3 regions of the Pseudomonas sp. Marseille-QA0892 genome follow, and region 2 is predicted to be linked to each of the others. Evidence: predicted binding sites of a transcription regulator. Region 2 holds the regulator's gene; each other region holds the start of a gene.
What was found. Region 2 encodes sigma-54, which starts transcription at its own class of promoters, with help from an activator protein. Its sites were predicted from a motif close to ANTGGCATNNANNTTGCTNT; they were not measured.
Positions count from the first base shown of each region.

Region 1: the regulator sigma-54 is predicted to act here: its motif matches at 1,573-1,592, upstream of fliD (flagellar filament capping protein FliD).
Region 3: the regulator sigma-54 is predicted to act here: its motif matches at 3,840-3,859, upstream of flgB (flagellar basal body rod protein FlgB).

Region 1 covers NZ_CM143104.1:4,625,787-4,631,619, reverse strand. Annotated here, with positions in the region: gene fliS (flagellar export chaperone FliS) at 1-208, opposite strand, end outside; gene fliD (flagellar filament capping protein FliD) at 205-1,548, opposite strand; gene flgN (flagellar export chaperone FlgN) at 1,927-2,355, opposite strand; gene flgM (flagellar biosynthesis anti-sigma factor FlgM) at 2,352-2,636, opposite strand; gene ACY8D3_RS21305 (flagellar FliJ family protein) at 2,734-3,159, opposite strand; gene fliI (flagellar protein export ATPase FliI) at 3,159-4,490, opposite strand; gene fliH (flagellar assembly protein FliH) at 4,494-5,192, opposite strand; gene ACY8D3_RS21290 (FliG C-terminal domain-containing protein) at 5,199-5,833, opposite strand, start outside.
Region 2 covers NZ_CM143104.1:642,011-647,843, reverse strand. Annotated here, with positions in the region: gene ACY8D3_RS02795 (KpsF/GutQ family sugar-phosphate isomerase) at 1-7, shown strand, start outside; gene ACY8D3_RS02790 (KdsC family phosphatase) at 7-534, shown strand; gene lptC (LPS export ABC transporter periplasmic protein LptC) at 544-1,116, shown strand; gene lptA (lipopolysaccharide transport periplasmic protein LptA) at 1,103-1,657, shown strand; gene lptB (LPS export ABC transporter ATP-binding protein) at 1,657-2,382, shown strand; gene ACY8D3_RS02770 (RNA polymerase factor sigma-54) at 2,570-4,081, shown strand; gene hpf (ribosome hibernation-promoting factor, HPF/YfiA family) at 4,214-4,522, shown strand; gene ptsN (PTS IIA-like nitrogen regulatory protein PtsN) at 4,538-5,002, shown strand; gene rapZ (RNase adapter RapZ) at 5,072-5,833, shown strand, end outside.
Region 3 covers NZ_CM143104.1:2,738,485-2,744,317, reverse strand. Annotated here, with positions in the region: gene lon (endopeptidase La) at 1-530, opposite strand, end outside; gene ACY8D3_RS12750 (helix-turn-helix domain-containing protein) at 863-1,648, shown strand; gene putP (sodium/proline symporter PutP) at 2,050-3,540, shown strand; gene flgB (flagellar basal body rod protein FlgB) at 3,899-4,318, shown strand; gene flgC (flagellar basal body rod protein FlgC) at 4,321-4,764, shown strand; gene flgD (flagellar hook assembly protein FlgD) at 4,780-5,478, shown strand; gene flgE (flagellar hook protein FlgE) at 5,509-5,833, shown strand, end outside.

The DNA.
Region 1 (5,833 bases), 670 kb from region 2:
TGAGGCCATTGAGGATGTTCAGGCACTTTTCCAGTGACTGCCCCTTCTGCTGGTAGCGCTTGTGCTCGATGTGGCCGCGCGCACGAGCCAACTCGTCAAGCAGACCATCGAATAGAACCAGCACGAGTTCGTAAGGCGAGGCGGAAGCAGCACGCGCCTCGAGATCGACAGAGCGATAACTGTCGTAGTTTTCATGGTAGGGGTTCATTGATCTGTCCCGTACATAGAGAACAGGCCGTTGGTTTGTTCCATCGCCTGCATCGTCTGCATCATGGTGGTGAACTGCCGCAGGTAGCGGGCGTAATAGGTGTCGTACTGCTGCTGAAGCTGTTCGAACTGCTCGTTGCTACGGCGCAGGTTCTGGTCGAGCGTGTCCATCCGGTTCTTCAGCAGTCCGTTCGCGCTGCTGGTATAGGTCGCGACGCTCTTGTCGATGCTGTCGAGCAGCTTGTCCTTGCTCGTGAACAGGGCTTCGAAACCTTCCGGGTCTGCGCTCACTGCCGCATCGAAACGGGCCGCATCGATGGTCAGCTTTCCGTTGCGGTCTGCAATGATCCCGAATTCGATCAGGCTCTTTCCCCCGAACCCGTTACGAACGAGTGCGTTGAGTTGCGTCTCGATGGACCGCACGCTGGAGTCGCCCGCGAGTACGCCGCGCTTGGCACTGTCGCTTCCGCTGGCGGTAAGCGTGTCGAAGCTGCCCATGAGCGTGTTGAATGCATCGATGAACGTTTGCGCCTTGGCCTTGGTCGCTGAGGTGTCGCGGCCAACCGTGATCGTCAACGGCGTATCGTTGGCGGCGTGAGCCTTGGTGAACGTCATGCTCACACCGTCAACGAGGTCGCTGAAGGTATTACTGGCGCTCTGCAGCAGCATGCCCGACTCGCCGCCCAGGCGAACCTTTGCATTTCGGGCGGCGGATAACTCTTCGCGACCCGAGATCGCATTGGAAAACGTGTCGCTCGTGCCTGCTACAGAGAAGCGCAGCGCATTGTCGGTACCGGTCTGATTGCTGGAGATCACGAGCGAGACCGTTCCATCCGCACGCACCAACGTCGCGGTGGCTCCCGTGTTGTCGGGATGTTTGTTGATCGCGGCAGCCAGTTCTTCAAGTGAGGCGCTGCCATTCCCGTCACTGTCGATGGAAGCCAGGTCGATGGCGAAGCTGTTTTCGCCTTGGCCAATGGTGAGCGTGCCCGCATTACCGATATCAGCAGGATTCAGCCCATTGATCGCCACTTGGTGGGCGCTCGCCAACTGCTCGACGAAAAAGGAATAGCTACCAGACTTGGCAGTGGCGCCCACCTTTGCCGTGGCGTAGCCGTCCTGGCTGTAGGTGGCACTATTGATCAACATGGTCGCGTTGCCGCTTTTCAGTCCACCTAGTGTGCTCTTGAATTTGGTCAGGGCCGTACGCAGCGAATTCAGCCCTTCTCGCTGCGCCTTGTAATTCGCTTCATTGCGATTGAGCCGGTCCAACGAGGCCTGAACCCCGTAGTTCGCCAGCTGCGTCGCCATGTTCTTTACGTAGTTGGAATCGATTGCCATATGGCCCCCTTGCGTTCGCTCTATAGAGCAATACTGATGCCAAGTGCTAAGTGCTTGTTTTAGTTAGCTTTTAGCGACACCAAAGCTGAAAAGGCCTTTCCTCTTGGACGATCGCGGGCGACGTAGGGAAAAGCAGCTTCCTCCCACTTGAAAGCGGAAGGCAGAAGAAAAAGGCGACGCTCGTAATGGCGGTATTAAGCAATGCGTGCGGTATCGCAAATGGACAGTCGATCACCGGAGCCCGCCATGCTTCCGCGACTACCCAACCTGCTCGGAGGGTGAGATTGCCGGCAGGCGCTATTGAACAGGGTAGGCGTCGAACGCGGGCGGACATGTACACCGCCTCGCATCCATGTCGATGGAAGGGGTAAGAGAAGGTCAGCGAGGAGCGTAGACAGCGGCCATGTGCCCGGTCAGTTGGGCAATGATTTCCCGGTGCATCGCAAGAAGGCGGCCGTTACGCTCATTGAGCGACTGACACTCCGTCGCCAGCACACCGATGCGGCGCCAGTGCTCGGCGACAGCCAAACGACGTTCGGCAGGATAGGCCTCGATCAACCGCTGCATCGCACTCGGTGTACTGCCAAGCCCGAAGGCGCCCAGCACCTTGGTACGGCGGTCGGCGCGCACGGTCACGTGCTCGACGCGATCCGTGATGAGCGCGTTGATCCGTTCAATACCGGGAACGTCACGCGCGAGCAGTCGATGGTAGAGCTGGTCCATCAGTGCCTTCAGGGCCGCGTAGTCCTCGCCATCCTGGCGCAGGTCATCGGCGGCGACCTGCAACAGGCGCTCGCGCTGGCTCACACTTCGCTGCCGCGGTGGTGTGCCAACACGTGACCGGCCAGGGTCGCGGGGTCGGTCGAGATTTCGCCACGCGCCAGAGCCGCCTTGAGCGTATTGACCTTCTCCAGGTCCACATCAGGTAGCGAGCGTAGCGCGCTTTGCATCTGTTCCAGCGGCAGGCCAGCGCCACTTGCCGGCCGTGCGTTCGTTGTTGCAGCCTGCGCGGTTACCGACGCGCGCGGCTTGGCAGCGCTCTCGACCGCAGGGGGGGTGGTGGGCTTCAAGGTCCGGCTGATGTCCATGATCGATTCCACTCGGGGGTTATCAGCGGTAAGCGACCACTGTTGAGGAATACTTAAATCCAATTTTCAAGACTGTTACCAATGGCGCGTGGCCCGTTCAGTGCGACTGACCGCGCCACCATGTCTGCTGCGCCAGGCCGTCCTGGATCCGTTGCTCCTGTTGCGCCAGCTGCACGTTCCAGTCCGCCAGCTTGGCCTCGACCAGCTGCTCGACGATTTTTTCGTTGCGCATGGCGAGCAACAACTCACGCTTGATGCGCTCCAGCGTCTGCTCGGCCACTTCCAGCTCCCGCCGCTGCAGTTCCACCATCCGGTAAAGCGTTGCCTTGTAGCGCTGTTGGTTATCTCGTTGCAAGGGCGTCGTCATGGGCACCGTGAAACCGCACAGGCGCCCCAGCCCGGCGATATTGTTCCGGTACCGCTGGCAAAGGTTCTGCTGATATTGCACACGGCCCAACATCTCGCGCACCTTCTGCCCGCGTAGACTGGCGAGCCGGGACAACACCTCGATCTGCGCTTTCATCATGTCCTTCGAAGCAGCGCTTGCAGCGTGGAAACGCTGAGCTCGAGATCGGCGGCCTCGCCGACCTCCTGACGCAGGAAACGCTCTATCGAAGGCGCCAGCTGCACAGCGCGGTCGGTACGGCCATCCATGCCCGGCGTGTATCCCCCAAGCGGGATCAACTCACGGATCTTGTTATAGGCCGAATACAGTTCCTTGAGCTGACGGGCACCGCCCAGGTGCGCTGCATCCCCAACCTGGCTCATGCAACGGCTTACGGAAGCACCGATATCGATCGCGGGATAATGGCCGCTTTCGGCCAGATGCCGCGACAACACAATATGCCCGTCGAGAATTGCGCGCGCGCAGTCGGCAATCGGATCCTGTTGATCGTCCCCTTCGGCCAATACGGTATAGATAGCGCTGAGGCTGCCGCTGCCTTGCTCACCATTGCCTGCACTCTCCACCAGCTCAGGCAGCATTCCGAATACCGACGGGGGATAACCCTTGGTAGCGGGCGGCTCGCCAAGCGCCAGAGCGATCTCCCGCTGCGCCATGGCATAGCGGGTCAATGAGTCAACGAGCAGCAGCACGTCATGCCCTTGGTCACGGTAGTGCGCGGCTATGCTATGGCACAGCTCGGTAGCGCGCAGCCGCATGAGCGGCGATTCGTTGGCCGGTGCGACCACTACGACCGCCTTTCGAAGGCCCTCCGGGCCAAGCGAGTGGAACAGGAATTCCTGCACTTCGCGGCCGCGCTCTCCAATCAATCCCACCACGACGACATCGGCCTTGGTCTGGCGTGTAATCATGCCCAGCAGCACACTTTTGCCGACACCGCTACCGGCGAACAAACCCACCCGCTGCCCCTTGCCTAGCGTGAGCAGACCGTTGATGGCGCGGATGCCCACATCGAGCGGTTCACTGACCGGTTTCCGCCTCAAGGGGTTGACGCTGGGCAACTCTCCCGGAAGACGGTGCTGTCCATCCAGCTTGCCCACATCATCCAGAGGTTCGCCCAACCCATTGACTACCCGGCCCAGCCAGCTGTCGTCGATATGCAGCGAGGCCTCATCGGGCGCGGGGAACACACGCGACCCTGACGCCAGGCCGACAGGCTTTTTGAAGGGCATAAGGTAGGTAATCTCGCGGTTGAATCCGACCACCTGCGCTTCGAGCATGGTCCCATCGCCCTGCTCGACATAGCAGCGCTGCCCGGTCAGGCGCTGGCACCCCAGCGCCTCGAGCAGCAGGCCCGAGACCCGCACCAGCCGGCCGCTGACTTTTGCCAGCTGTACGCTGTCCAGCGAGCGCAGCGCTTCGTCCAGCTTGAACGCCTCACGGATCGACACGGGTTATGCCTCAGCCTTGATATGCTCGGCCAATGTTTCCATGCAGGCGTCAAGACGCTGCTGGCAGCCGATATCCGCTTCCGATTCGGCGGTAATTACACGGCATTCACCGAGCGCCAGCTTCTCATCGGGCACGAGCCTCCAGGCCGCCGCGCGCTCCGGCGCAAGCTCCTTGATACGTGCGCATTCCTCCGGGTTGAGCAGGATGCGTACATCCTGCTGGTCGCCCGGCATCGCGGCGAGCGCCTCCTCGGCAAGTGAAAGCAGCTGTGTCGGGTGAAGCGTCAGCTCGCAACGGATTACCTGACGTGCAACCTTCTGCACCAGGGTCAACAGCTCATCACGTCGTGCCTGTTCGAACTCCTTTCGAAAGCCCTCGAACGCCTCGATCATTTGCTGAAGCGGCGCCGCGGCATCATCGAATGCCTGACGGCCCAACGCGCGCCCTTCCTCGGCGCCAATCACCTTGCCGTCGCGCATGCCCTGCTCAAAGCCTTCGCCATGGCCTGCCTGGCGGCCCTGCTCGAGGCCCTCGCGATAGCCCTTTTCAACGCCCTCCTGAAAGCCGTCAGCCACCGCTCTTTGCAGGGCAGCAGGATCTCCATCCCAACTCGCTTCGGATTGGCCGCTCACCTTGAAGCGTGGCGGGAAGCGGAACGGACGCCAGGTGCGGTCAGCCCCTCTGATTATCTTGACGGTCATCAGTGTTTACTCGACGGTCTGTTCGCGGAACAGCTGGATCTGCAAGTCGCCGTTGGCTGACATCTCTCTCACTACACCCATGATGTCCTTTCGAACCTGCTCAACACGGGATAGCGGGACCGGGCCCTGGCGGCGGTTGATCGACTCCATCTGCTGTGCCTGCCGCTTGGGCAGCGCGCCTTGAATCGCTTTGACGAGCGCAGGTTCCGCCCCTTTCAAGGCGACGACCCACTCTTCCAGCGGGATAACCTCGAGAAGCATCTGCAGTACGTCCGGGTTCTGCCGCGAGAGAATGAAGAAGTCGTACATTTCATCCTCGATCTTCTCCACGAGGTCCTCGTTATGCGCGCGCAACAGCTCGAACATCTGATCGCGGTTGCCCTTGAAGCGATTCATGATGTCTGCCGCCTGCTTCACTCCGCGCACCTGTGAACCCTGTGTCGAAAGCACGCGCAGGCTACGGTCGATGAGTTCCTCGAGCTCGGCGATCACATCGCTGTTCACCTCGGTGAGGTTGGCGATGCGATACAGCAGTTCGTCCTGCCGCTCAGCCGGCATTCGCTCCAGCACCTCGGTTGCCATGCCCGGCGGCAGAAACGCAAGGAACACGGCCTGCATCTGTGCGTGTTCCTTGGCTATCA
Region 2 (5,833 bases):
ATTCTGATGCACCCTGAAGCGCTCCTGACTCGCGCCAAGCCGATCAGACTCGCCGTATTCGATGTCGATGGCGTCCTTACGGACGGCCGCCTCTTCCTGTTCATGGATGGCAGTGAGGTGAAGACTTTTCACACGCTCGACGGCCAGGGCATAAAGATGCTGATTCGCTCCGGGGTGCGAACCGCCATCATCAGCGGCCGCAAAAGCCCAGTGGTTGAAAAGCGGGCAAAGGACCTTGGCATTGAATTTCTCTACCAGGGACGCGAGGACAAGCTCGTGGTGCTCGACCAGATCCGCGAGTCGATCGGCGTCGACTACAATGAAATCGCCTACCTTGGCGACGACCTGCCGGACCTTCCCGTTATCCGCCGCGTTGGCCTAGGCATGGCCGTGGCGTCCGCCAATCCGTTCGTTCGCCAGCACGCCCACGGCGTCACCCATGCAAGTGGTGGACAAGGCGCCGCGCGTGAATTCTGCGAACTGATCATGCGCGGCCAGGGGACATTGGATGCCGCCCAGGCCGAGTACCTTTAGGGGCTGTCGATGATCAACCGCTTGCGCACGTACTTCCCCATCATCCTTCTCGCGATAGCGCTGGGATTGCTGGGTTATTGGAATATCCGCCCCGAGACATTTCTCGAGCAGCCGCCTGCGCCTGCGAAGGACGACAAGACAATCGACTTCTACGCGAAGAACGTACGGACGATTCAATTCCAGGAAGACGGTCAGCGTGATTACGAAATGCAGTCCGATGCGCTAGAACACGTGGAAAGTAGCGATGTCACCTACATGGAACAACCACGAATGCAGCTCTACCGGGGCAACGAAATTCCGTGGAACATCCGTTCTGACCGCGGAGAAGTCGGCCCCGAGGGCGCGCAGGTCGAATTGATCGAAAATGTAAAGGTCGACAAGACCGACGCAAGCGGCCGACCATCGATACTCACAACATCCCGGCTCACGGTCTTTCCGGACCGACAATATGCTGAAACCCAGCAACCCGTTAGAATCGACGCCGCCAATGGGGTCACCACGGGCCAAGGCATGAAAGCGTACCTGAACGAAGGCAGGATGATCCTGCAGTCCAACGTAAGAGGCCAGCATGAGGCTCGTTAAAAAGTTTCCCTTGTTCCTCGGTTTGAGCGCCTCCTTGATGGCCAGCGCCACTGCCTGGGCCCTGCCGAGCGACCGCGAACAACCCATCCGCGTCCAAGCCGACAGCGCCGAGATCGATGACCAAAAGAAGGTTGCCGTCTACCGGGGTGACGTCGTGATTACCCAGGGCACGATGAAAATCACGGGTGATACGGTGACCATCACCCAGAACGCCCAGGGAGACGTGGACGTATTTACCTCGGTAGGCCGTCCGGCCTACTACGAGCAACAGCCGCGCGAGGGTGACCCCATCGTCAAGGCGTACGGACTTACGATCCAGTATTTCTCAGCCAATGAGCGCATCACCCTGACCGACCAGGCCAAGGTTGTGCAGCAGGGCAATACCTTCGAAGGCGAGAAAATCGTATATGACACCCGCCGGCAGATCGTGAATGCCGGACGCGCGAACGACAAGTCGATCACCACACCGCGCCCGCGCATCGACATGGTCATTCAGCCGCAGAAGAAGCCCGAACAGCAACAGCAGGATTCATCGCGCTAATGGCAATTCTCAAAGCCCAGCACCTGGCGAAGAGCTATAAAAGCAGACAGGTTGTTCGCGACGTTAGCCTTTCCATTGAAAGCGGACAGATTGTAGGGTTGCTCGGCCCGAACGGCGCCGGCAAGACAACCTGCTTCTACATGATCGTGGGGCTGGTTCGGGCCGATCAGGGCCGCGTATTGATCGACGATCAGGATGTCAGCTTCCAGCCCATGCACGGCCGAGCGCGCGCTGGCATCGGTTACCTGCCGCAGGAAGCGTCGATCTTCCGCAAGCTCAGCGTAACGGACAACATCATGGCTATCTTGGAAACCCGAAAGGATCTGGATCGCGCAGGCCGGGAGAAGGCACTGGAAAGCCTGCTACAGGAATTCCACATCACCCATATACGCGACAGCCTCGGTATGAGCCTTTCCGGTGGTGAGCGGCGCCGGGTCGAGATCGCTCGTGCGCTGGCAACGGAACCCAAGTTCATCCTGCTGGACGAGCCCTTCGCGGGCGTAGACCCTATCTCGGTTGGGGACATCAAGCAGATCATCTATCATCTCAAGAATAAAGGAATCGGCGTCCTGATCACGGACCACAACGTTCGGGAGACGCTGGATATCTGCGAGCTTGCTTATATCGTCAGCGACGGCCAGCTTATTGCCGAGGGCACGGCCCAGGACGTTCTCGACAACGCGCTCGTCAAGGAAGTCTACTTAGGCCACGAGTTCCGCCTGTAGCGAACCTTGGAATACCCCGATGGCCTGAGCCCTTCGAACGGCTGCGGCACCTGCACCGTCACATTCCGCCCAAAGAAGGGCTAGGCAAACGCCTCTAAATCAGGCATATAATTTGCTTAAGGCGCTTCAGAGCGCTTCGAAATGGACAGACGCCGAGGCGTCGGTAATGTAGGTGCGATCCTCTGCTATGAAACCATCGCTAGTTCTGAAGATGGGCCAGCAACTGACGATGACGCCGCAGTTGCAGCAGGCCATTCGCTTACTCCAGCTTTCGACGCTGGACCTCCAGCAGGAAATTCAGGAAGCGCTCGACTCGAACCCGATGCTCGAACGTCAGGAAGACGGGGAAGATTTCGACACCACTGACCCCATGGCTGATGGTGCCGAGCAAGGTACATCGCAAGCTAATAGCCAAGACAGCTTCCAAGAGGCAACTGTCCCGATCAGCAATGAATCCGACGGCGATTCGTTCGAAGAGACGGACTGGAGCGACCGGATACCGAACGAGCTTCCCGTCGATACGGCATGGGAAGACATCTACCAGACCAGCGCGAGCAACCTCCCCAGCAGCGAAGATGATGAATGGGATTTTTCTGCGCGGACGTCGGCAGGCGAAAGCCTCCAAAGCCACCTGCTCTGGCAGCTCAATCTCGCGCCGATGTCGGATACGGATCGCCTCATTGCGGTCACGCTGATCGATTGCATCAACGACCAGGGCTACCTGGAAGAAGACCTTGCGGAAATCACAGCAGGGTTCGATCCCGAGCTGGATATCGAAATCGATGAGGTCGAAGTCGTTCTCCGCCGCATCCAGCAGTTCGAACCCGCGGGCATTGGTGCACGAGATCTGCGCGAATGTCTTCTACTTCAATTGCATCAGCTACCTGCGTCGACTGAATGGTTGAGCGAAGCCCAGCGTCTTGTCGGCGACTACCTGGATCTGTTGGCTGGCCGGGACTACAGCCAGCTCATGCGTCGGATGAAGATCAAGGAAGATGACCTTCGCCAGGTTATCGAGCTCATCCAGTCGCTCAACCCGCGGCCAGGCTCCCAGATTGAAGCCGGAGAACCCGAGTACGTCGTGCCTGACGTTATCGTGCGCAAGCACAACGACCGCTGGCTGGTAGAGCTGAACCAGGAAGCGATGCCTCGTCTACGCGTAAACCCGCAGTACGCCGGGTTCGTCCGCCGTGCCGACTCAAGCGCCGACAATACGTTCATGCGAAACCAGCTTCAGGAAGCACGGTGGTTCATCAAAAGCCTGCAAAGCCGGAATGAAACGCTGATGAAGGTCGCGACCCAAATCGTCGAGCATCAACGCGGCTTCCTCGAGTATGGGGAAGAGGCGATGAAGCCGTTGGTGTTGCACGACATTGCTGAGGCCGTGGGCATGCACGAATCGACGATTTCGCGGGTCACGACACAGAAGTTCATGCATACCCCCCGCGGCATCTACGAGCTGAAATACTTTTTCTCTAGCCATGTCAGCACGGCCGAAGGCGGCGAATGCTCGTCCACCGCGATCCGCGCGATCATCAAGAAACTGGTGGCGGCGGAAAATGCGAAAAAGCCGTTGAGCGACAGCAAGATCGCTGGTTTACTGGAGGAACAGGGCATCCAGGTAGCGCGCCGCACCGTCGCCAAGTACCGCGAATCTCTGGGTATCGCACCCTCAAGCGAGCGCAAGCGACTGATGTGACGCTACCGTAGGCTCTTGGACTGTAAGGCGTTCGCCATTACGAACCCGAGCAGCCGCAAGAACCGGCCGCCGACGTGTTTCAGTGATGTGCCCCGGCACGTCACTCCGCAGAGGCAACAAGGAGAACGCGGTATGCAAGTGAATATCAGTGGACATCAACTGGACGTCACCCAACCTCTCCGTGAATACATCGGGGAAAAGCTGGAACGGCTGGAGCGCCATTTCGACAAGATCACCAACGTGCAGATCATCATGCAAGTCGAAAAGCTCAAACAGAAGATCGAAGCCACCCTTCACATATCCGGGGGCGAAGTCGTCGCGAACGCCGAGCACACCGACATGTATGCCGCTATCGACTTGTTGACCGACAAGCTCGACCGCCAACTCATCAAACGCAAAGAGAAGCAGCTCGACCGGCAGCAAGGGCTCTACGCCCGCTGAGGGTCACTCCCTATCATGATCCGACTTGAAAATATTCTGACCCCCGGCCGTTCCGTCGTGAACGCGCCGGGCGGCAGCAAGAAACGCGTACTCGAACAGATCGGCGCCGTCATTGCCCGGGATGTCCCCGAAATGGACGCCCAGCAGATCTTCGAGAGCCTCGTAGCCCGTGAAAAGCTGGGATCGACCGGCTTCGGTAACGGTATCGCCATTCCTCACTGTCGATTTTCGGGATGCCGGTCCCCGATGGCAGCCGTTCTCCGACTCGAGACGGCTGTGGATTTCGATGCGCTCGATGGTGCACCGGTCGACCTCCTTCTCGTGCTGCTCGTCCCCGAGTCTGCAACCGAAGAGCATCTGCAACTGCTTCGTCAGATAGCGGGTCTACTGGACCGCGCCGAAGTGCGTGATCGGCTTCGTAAAGCGCCCGACAGCAACGCCTTGTACAACACGGTGGTCGAACTGCAAAGCGGACAGTAAGCAATCACGGCGACGACCTATGACGCAGCGACATACGCTCTACCCTTTGCCCAGCCAAGCGGATACGTTATGCGCCTGATCATCGTCAGTGGGCGCTCGGGATCCGGCAAGAGCACAGCGCTCGACGTCCTTGAGGACAACGGATTCTATTGCATCGACAACCTGCCGGCCGCGCTCTTGCCCGAACTGGCCGAGCGCGCGTTGCTCCATACCGAATTGATCCATCCTCAGGTCGCCGTATCAATCGACGCCCGAAATTTGCCAAGCCAGCTTCAGCGCTTTCCAGAGCTGCTATCAGAAGTGCGTAGCCGATACATCCAGTGTGATCTGCTCTATCTCGATGCTGACGAGGAAACGTTATTCAAGCGGTTCTCGGAAACGCGTCGGCGCCATCCGCTAACAAACTCCTCCCGCTCGCTGGCTGAAGCCATCGAGGCCGAAAAGCAGCTGCTCGCCCCAATTGCTGAGCTGTCTGACCTGAAGATCGATACGACGCGGTTAAACCTGTATCAACTCCGCGACCTGATCAAGATTCGCTTGCTGAACCAGCCCGAGCCGGGTACCGCCTTCCTTATCGAGTCGTTCGGCTTCAAACGTGGAATGCCGGTGGACGCCGACCTCGTCTTCGATGTGCGCTGCCTGCCTAACCCCTATTGGAAACCCGAACTGCGTGATTACTCAGGCCTGGACCAGCCTGTCATCGAGTATCTTCAGGCACAGCCTGACGTCGAAGAGATGTACCAGGATATCCTGGCTTACCTCTCCAAGTGGCTACCTCGTTTCGCAGCCAGTAATCGTGCCTATGCTACCGTTGCGATTGGCTGCACGGGT
Region 3 (5,833 bases), 2.1 Mb from region 2:
AGTTCCTCGCTGTAAAGTGGGTTTAGCGGCAGCAATTCCTTGATCGCGTTGATCAGGGCCATGCCGTAGGCCTTCACCTCATCGCTGGCGTCGGAGTTGTGCTTCGGATAGTCGACCTCCACCAGGTAGGGCGGCCGATGCCGTTTGAGCCAGCCACGAATGCGCACCCGGGAAAGCCCCTGCGCCACGAACTGAAGCTTGCCGTTTTCCCGGGTTGCATGGTGCACGCGCACCAACGTCCCGTGCTCGGGCATCGCATCGATGTCGAGATGGCGAGGATCCTCGGGTGGGTTCTCCATGAAGAACAGGGCGAGGGAGTGGTGATCGGTCTTGGCCACCAGCTCCAGGGTCTCGGCCCACGGTTCTTCGTTCACGATTACAGGCAGCACCTGCGCTGGAAAAAAGGGCCGGTTCTGGATCGGGATCACATACAGCTTGTCCGGCCAGGATTGGCCCGGCAATGCCAGCCCGGTGCTGGGCTGGGTAATGACGTCTTCAACGAATTCGGGGTTGATGTCCTGATCGCTCATGGAGGCACCTTTCGACATGGTTGCTACTTAGATGCGTCGTCCGCGTGATGATTTCAATGGCGGCCTTTTCACCCTAGGGGCTCTTTCGGGTTTCGTCGCGTCCAAATGCTTCGCCGAAAGGGCGTCAGGCGGCTACAGCGGGGCGAGGACGCTGGTGTTGACCTGACAAATCCTGCAACGCAGGAAGCGTCGATTGGTTGCAGCTGCTCGAAGATAGGTGGCCATATTGGGCATGAGCGATACCACGCTCAGGCGCACGCGTTGCGTCGTATCAGGCTGTAAAAACAGTGTGCCGTGGAGTAGAGTGCGCGAAATATTTTCCCTCCCGCCTCATGCTCAACGCCCGCCTCATGCGCCTTGACGCGCAACGCCACGAACATGCTCACCCCTATCATCAACTGGTGCTCTCCCTCGCGGGGCGCGCCGAGTTCGACGTGAATGGACACGGGGGCGAGGTGTGCCGCATGCGGGCTTGCCTGGTACCGGGCAATGCGGAGCATGCGTTCGCCGGTGTCGGAGACAACCAGATGCTCATCGTGGATATCGATGAAGAGGGCCACGGGCAAAGCGATCTGGCGTCACTGGAACGTCTATTCGACGTACCGCGATATCCGAACCTGGATGCTGATTTCCACAATCTGCTGGGCTATGCAGGCGCCGAACTGGCTCGTTTTGGCAGCGATCCTCTGCTGTCCCAAGCGCTCGGGGGTGTATTGCTGCGTGCAATTCATGTGCGGCTCTTTGGCCAACCGGCCCCTCAGCGGCAGGCCGCGCTGGACCTCGAGCGGCTTGATATGCATATCAAGGGAAACCTTGCACGGCGTATTAGCGTGGCTGAAATGGCGCAGGTGGTATGCCTGAGCCCGAGCCATTTCCATGCACAGTTCAAGGACAGCGTCGGGCTTACACCCCACCAATACCTTCTCAAGCTTCGTCTGGACCGAGCGTCGAGGATGCTGCGCGAGAGCCCACTACCGCTCGTGCGAATAGCAGAAGAATGCGGGTTCTCCAGCCAGAGTGCACTTACGACCGCGATGCGCCGGTACATGGGACTGACGCCCAAACGCATGCGTGGCCCTTGCCCGCCGCACGTTGTAGCGGCAGAGCCGATCATGTAGCCGTGTGCGGAATGAAAGCTGCATGACGGCTCCGTCATTCAGAGCCTATTGAAAGCTCAACCGGTCGGTTATCCGTTCGATTGCACCTCTTGCAACCCATGATGATAGCTACCGATGATCGGGTGATACCGTGTATTGATCGCGACATCGAAAAGGTGCAACCTTGGCGCGATGCGTGGCGCGCGCTGGTTGCGCTGCGTGGATGTCGGGCATAGTTTTCAGAAAAAACTCCATAGGGTTTTGTAAGAAAGAGGCTGCGAACTGCCACTACAGTCCGGCGCTTCATTCAACGTGGTGCCAGGGTGCCCAGCCCTTGCAACAGCCACATTCGGGCTTTGCGTCCGTATTTATCAGGCCGGCGATGCCTTGCCGAGCTCATAACAAGAAGGGAAGGGTCATCCATGAACTGGAGCAATCCAACACTGGTCACGTTTGTGATCTACATCGCAGCGATGCTGTTGATTGGCTTCGCCGCCTATCGCGCCACTAAAAACTTCGACGATTACATTCTTGGCGGCCGTAGCTTGGGTAGCTACGTGACGGCCTTGTCGGCGGGCGCTTCTGACATGAGCGGCTGGCTGCTTATGGGCTTGCCGGGTGCCATTTTTGCGGCAGGGCTGTCCGAGAGCTGGATCGCCATCGGATTGATCGCCGGCGCCTGGTTGAACTGGCTGTTCGTAGCGGGCCGCCTGCGTGTGCATACTGAGCACAATCACAACGCGTTGACGCTTCCTGACTACTTCACCCATCGTTTTGAAGATACCAGCCGCCTGCTGCGCATTTTCTCGGCGCTCGTCATCCTGGTGTTTTTCACCATCTATTGCGCTTCGGGCGTCGTGGCCGGTGCACGTCTCTTTGAAAGCACCTTCCAGATGAGCTACGGCACCGCCTTATGGGTCGGCGCACTTGCCACGATCGTCTACGTCTTCATCGGTGGCTTTCTGGCTGTCAGCTGGACCGACACGGTCCAGGCGACCATGATGATTTTCGCGCTGCTGATCACTCCGGTCTTCGTCATCCTCTCGATTGGTGACTACGACGCGGCACTCACCACGATCCAGACAAACGTGCCGGCGGCATTCGACATGTTCGACGGGCTGTCCTTCATCGCGATCATTTCGCTACTGGCGTGGGGCCTTGGCTACTTTGGTCAGCCGCATATTCTGGTGCGCTTCATGGCGGCCGACTCTGTGCGTACCATCCCGGCTGCACGTCGTATCGGCATGACCTGGATGATCCTGTGCCTGGGGGGCGCGGTAGCTGCCGGCTTCTTCGGCATTGCCTACTTTGCCGATAACCCGGGCGTTGCAGGTCCGGTGCGCGAAAATGGCGAGCGGGTCTTTCTGGAGCTGACCCAGTTGCTGTTCAACCCATGGATCGCAGGCATCATCCTTTCCGGTGTTCTCGCAGCTGTCATGAGCACGCTTAGCTGCCAGCTTCTGGTCTGCTCCAGCGCGCTGACCGAGGATTTCTACAAGGCCTTCCTGCGTAAGGGTGCCTCCCAGAAGGAGCTAGTCTGGATAGGTCGCCTGATGGTGCTGCTGATTGCCCTGGTTGCGATCGCCATCGCGTCGAACCCGGAAAGCAAGGTTCTGGGGCTCGTCTCGTACGCCTGGGCAGGCTTTGGCGCGGCGTTCGGTCCGGTTGTGCTCTTCTCGCTGCTGTGGAAGGACATGACTCGTAACGGTGCGCTGGCTGGTATGGTCGTAGGCGCCGTCACGGTGATCGTCTGGAAGAATTTCATCGGGCTTGGCCTGTATGAAATCATCCCTGGCTTCATTCTCGCGAGCATTGCCATCGTGCTGTTCAGCAAGGTAGGCGCACCGGCGTCTGCATCGACACGTGCACGTTTCGATGCAGCCGAGAAGGAATATCAGGAAGCGAACATCTAAGCGCTAGATCGCTCCATGAAGGCCCGCCTCGAAACAGGCGGGCCTTTTTCGTTGGGCTAGTGCCCGGAGTACCGCTGTAGCGGCGATGCGCGTGGTCCAGTGATCTGCTCCTAACCGAGCCGGCACGCAATGTGCCCGCCTGAATCAATCCTCATTCCCAAGCTGATCCCCCGCAGAGCAGGAGGTGTTGCGTGGATTGCGGCGGAACGGGATTGCCGCTCTGTTTCAAATTCGCGGTAATGCCTTGCCGTCAGAAAGTCGTTAATACGTTAAACCCTTGATCAGCATGGGTTTCCAGGATTGGCACGCTCGTTGCTCTGTCCATGGTGTCCACCCGTTCAGTCAAAGGTCTGACGCCATGACTATCAGCTTCGATAGCGCACTCGGCATTCATGAAAAGGCACTGCACTTCCGCGCGCAGCGCGCCGAGGTACTCGGCAACAACCTCGCCAATGCCGACACGCCGCACTACAAGGCGCGCGATCTCGACTTCAAGGCCGTGCTTGCTCAGGAGGCCGACAAGGCGTCGGGTCGTTCCGGCCACTTTGCCGCCTCTACCACCAATGCCAGGCACATCGCCATGGACGGGGCCGAGATGAATATTGCGGACCCTGCGCTGCGTTTCCGCATCCCGACCAACCCCGCTCTTGACCAGAACACGGTCGATGCGCAGGTCGAGCAGGCGAACTACGCCGAGAACGCACTGCAGTTCCAGACGAGCTTCACGCTACTCAATAGCAAGTTCAAGGGCCTGATCACGGCCATCCGAGGAGAATGACGATGTCTCTCAGTAGCCTGTTCAACATCGCCGGCACCGGGATGAGCGCCCAGAACACTCGCCTCAACACGGTCGCCAGTAACATTGCCAACGCCGAATCGGTCTCCTCCAGCGTGGACCAGACCTACCGGGCGCGTCACGCCGTGTTCCAGACCATGATGCAAAACACGCAGGGTGGCGGAAGCCAGAGCTTGTTCAATGATCAGGGGCAGGCCGGCGTCGGCGTTCAGGTGACCGGTATCGTCGAGGACCAGAGCGAGCTTCAGGCCCGCTACGAGCCCAACCATCCCATGGCGAACGAAGAGGGGTATGTCTACTACCCGAACGTCAACGTGGTGGAGGAGATGGCCGACATGATCGCCGCGAGCCGGTCGTTCCAAACCAATGCCGAGATCATGAATACGGCCAAGCAGATGATGCAGAAAGTGCTGACGCTGGGTCAGTAAGGATAATTCGCCGCCATGACCATTGACGCTACAAACACCGCCAGCTCGGTCCTTGATCAATATGCGATCAAGAAGCCCGAGTCCGAGACGACGAAAACCAAGGACTTGGGCAAGGACCAGTTCCTCAAGTTGCTGGTTGCCCAGATGAACAATCAGAACCCGCTCGAGCCCCAGGGCAACGGCGAGTTCATCGCTCAGCTCGCTCAGTTCAGTACGGTCGAAGGGATCAGCAACCTCAATACGACGGTGAATTCGATTGTCTCCGGTGCGCAATCGGCGCAGGCACTGCAGGCGTCGTCTCTGGTAGGCCGGACTGTGATCCTCGATACCAATCGCGCGGTCGTTGATACGGCAAAAGCGGAAACCGAACCGTTCAAGGGCGGGATCAACCTCACGCAGTCCAGCGATAACGTGTGGGTGAACGTCTACAACGGGTCGGGGCAGCAGGTGAACCGCATCAATCTCGGGCAGCAGTCATCCGGCCTGGTTTCCTTCAAGTGGGACGGCACGGACTCCAATGGCGAGAAGGTGCCTTCGGGGGCCTATACCTTCGAAGCGCAGGCAAATGTGGGTGGGGAGAACAAGGCATTCGCCACGAGCCTCCCGGCCAATGTGGAAAGTGTGACCTTGGGTCAAAACGGCGGCGAGATGCTTCTGAACCTCACGGGGATGGGCAGCATCGCGCTTTCGAAAGTTCAGGTAGTCGGTCAGTAACGCCGGCTGTCACCGGCATAGGAGTTCATCATGGCTTTCAATATCGGTCTCAGCGGCATTCGGGCTGCATCTCAAGACCTCAACATCACCGGCAACAACATCGCCAACGCCAGCACCGTCGGCTTCAAGCAGTCTCGCGCAGAGTTCCAGGACCTGTACGCGGCGTCCATGCTCGGCTCGGGCCGTAACCAGACCGGCAGCGGCGTGCTGCTGGGCAACGTCGGTCAGCTGTTCAACCAGGGCACGATCGACTACACCCAGAACGCTCTGGATATGGGTATCAACGGCAACGGTTTCTTCGTGACGAGCAACAACGGCGCGATCCAGTACACCCGCGCCGGTTACTTCGGCACCG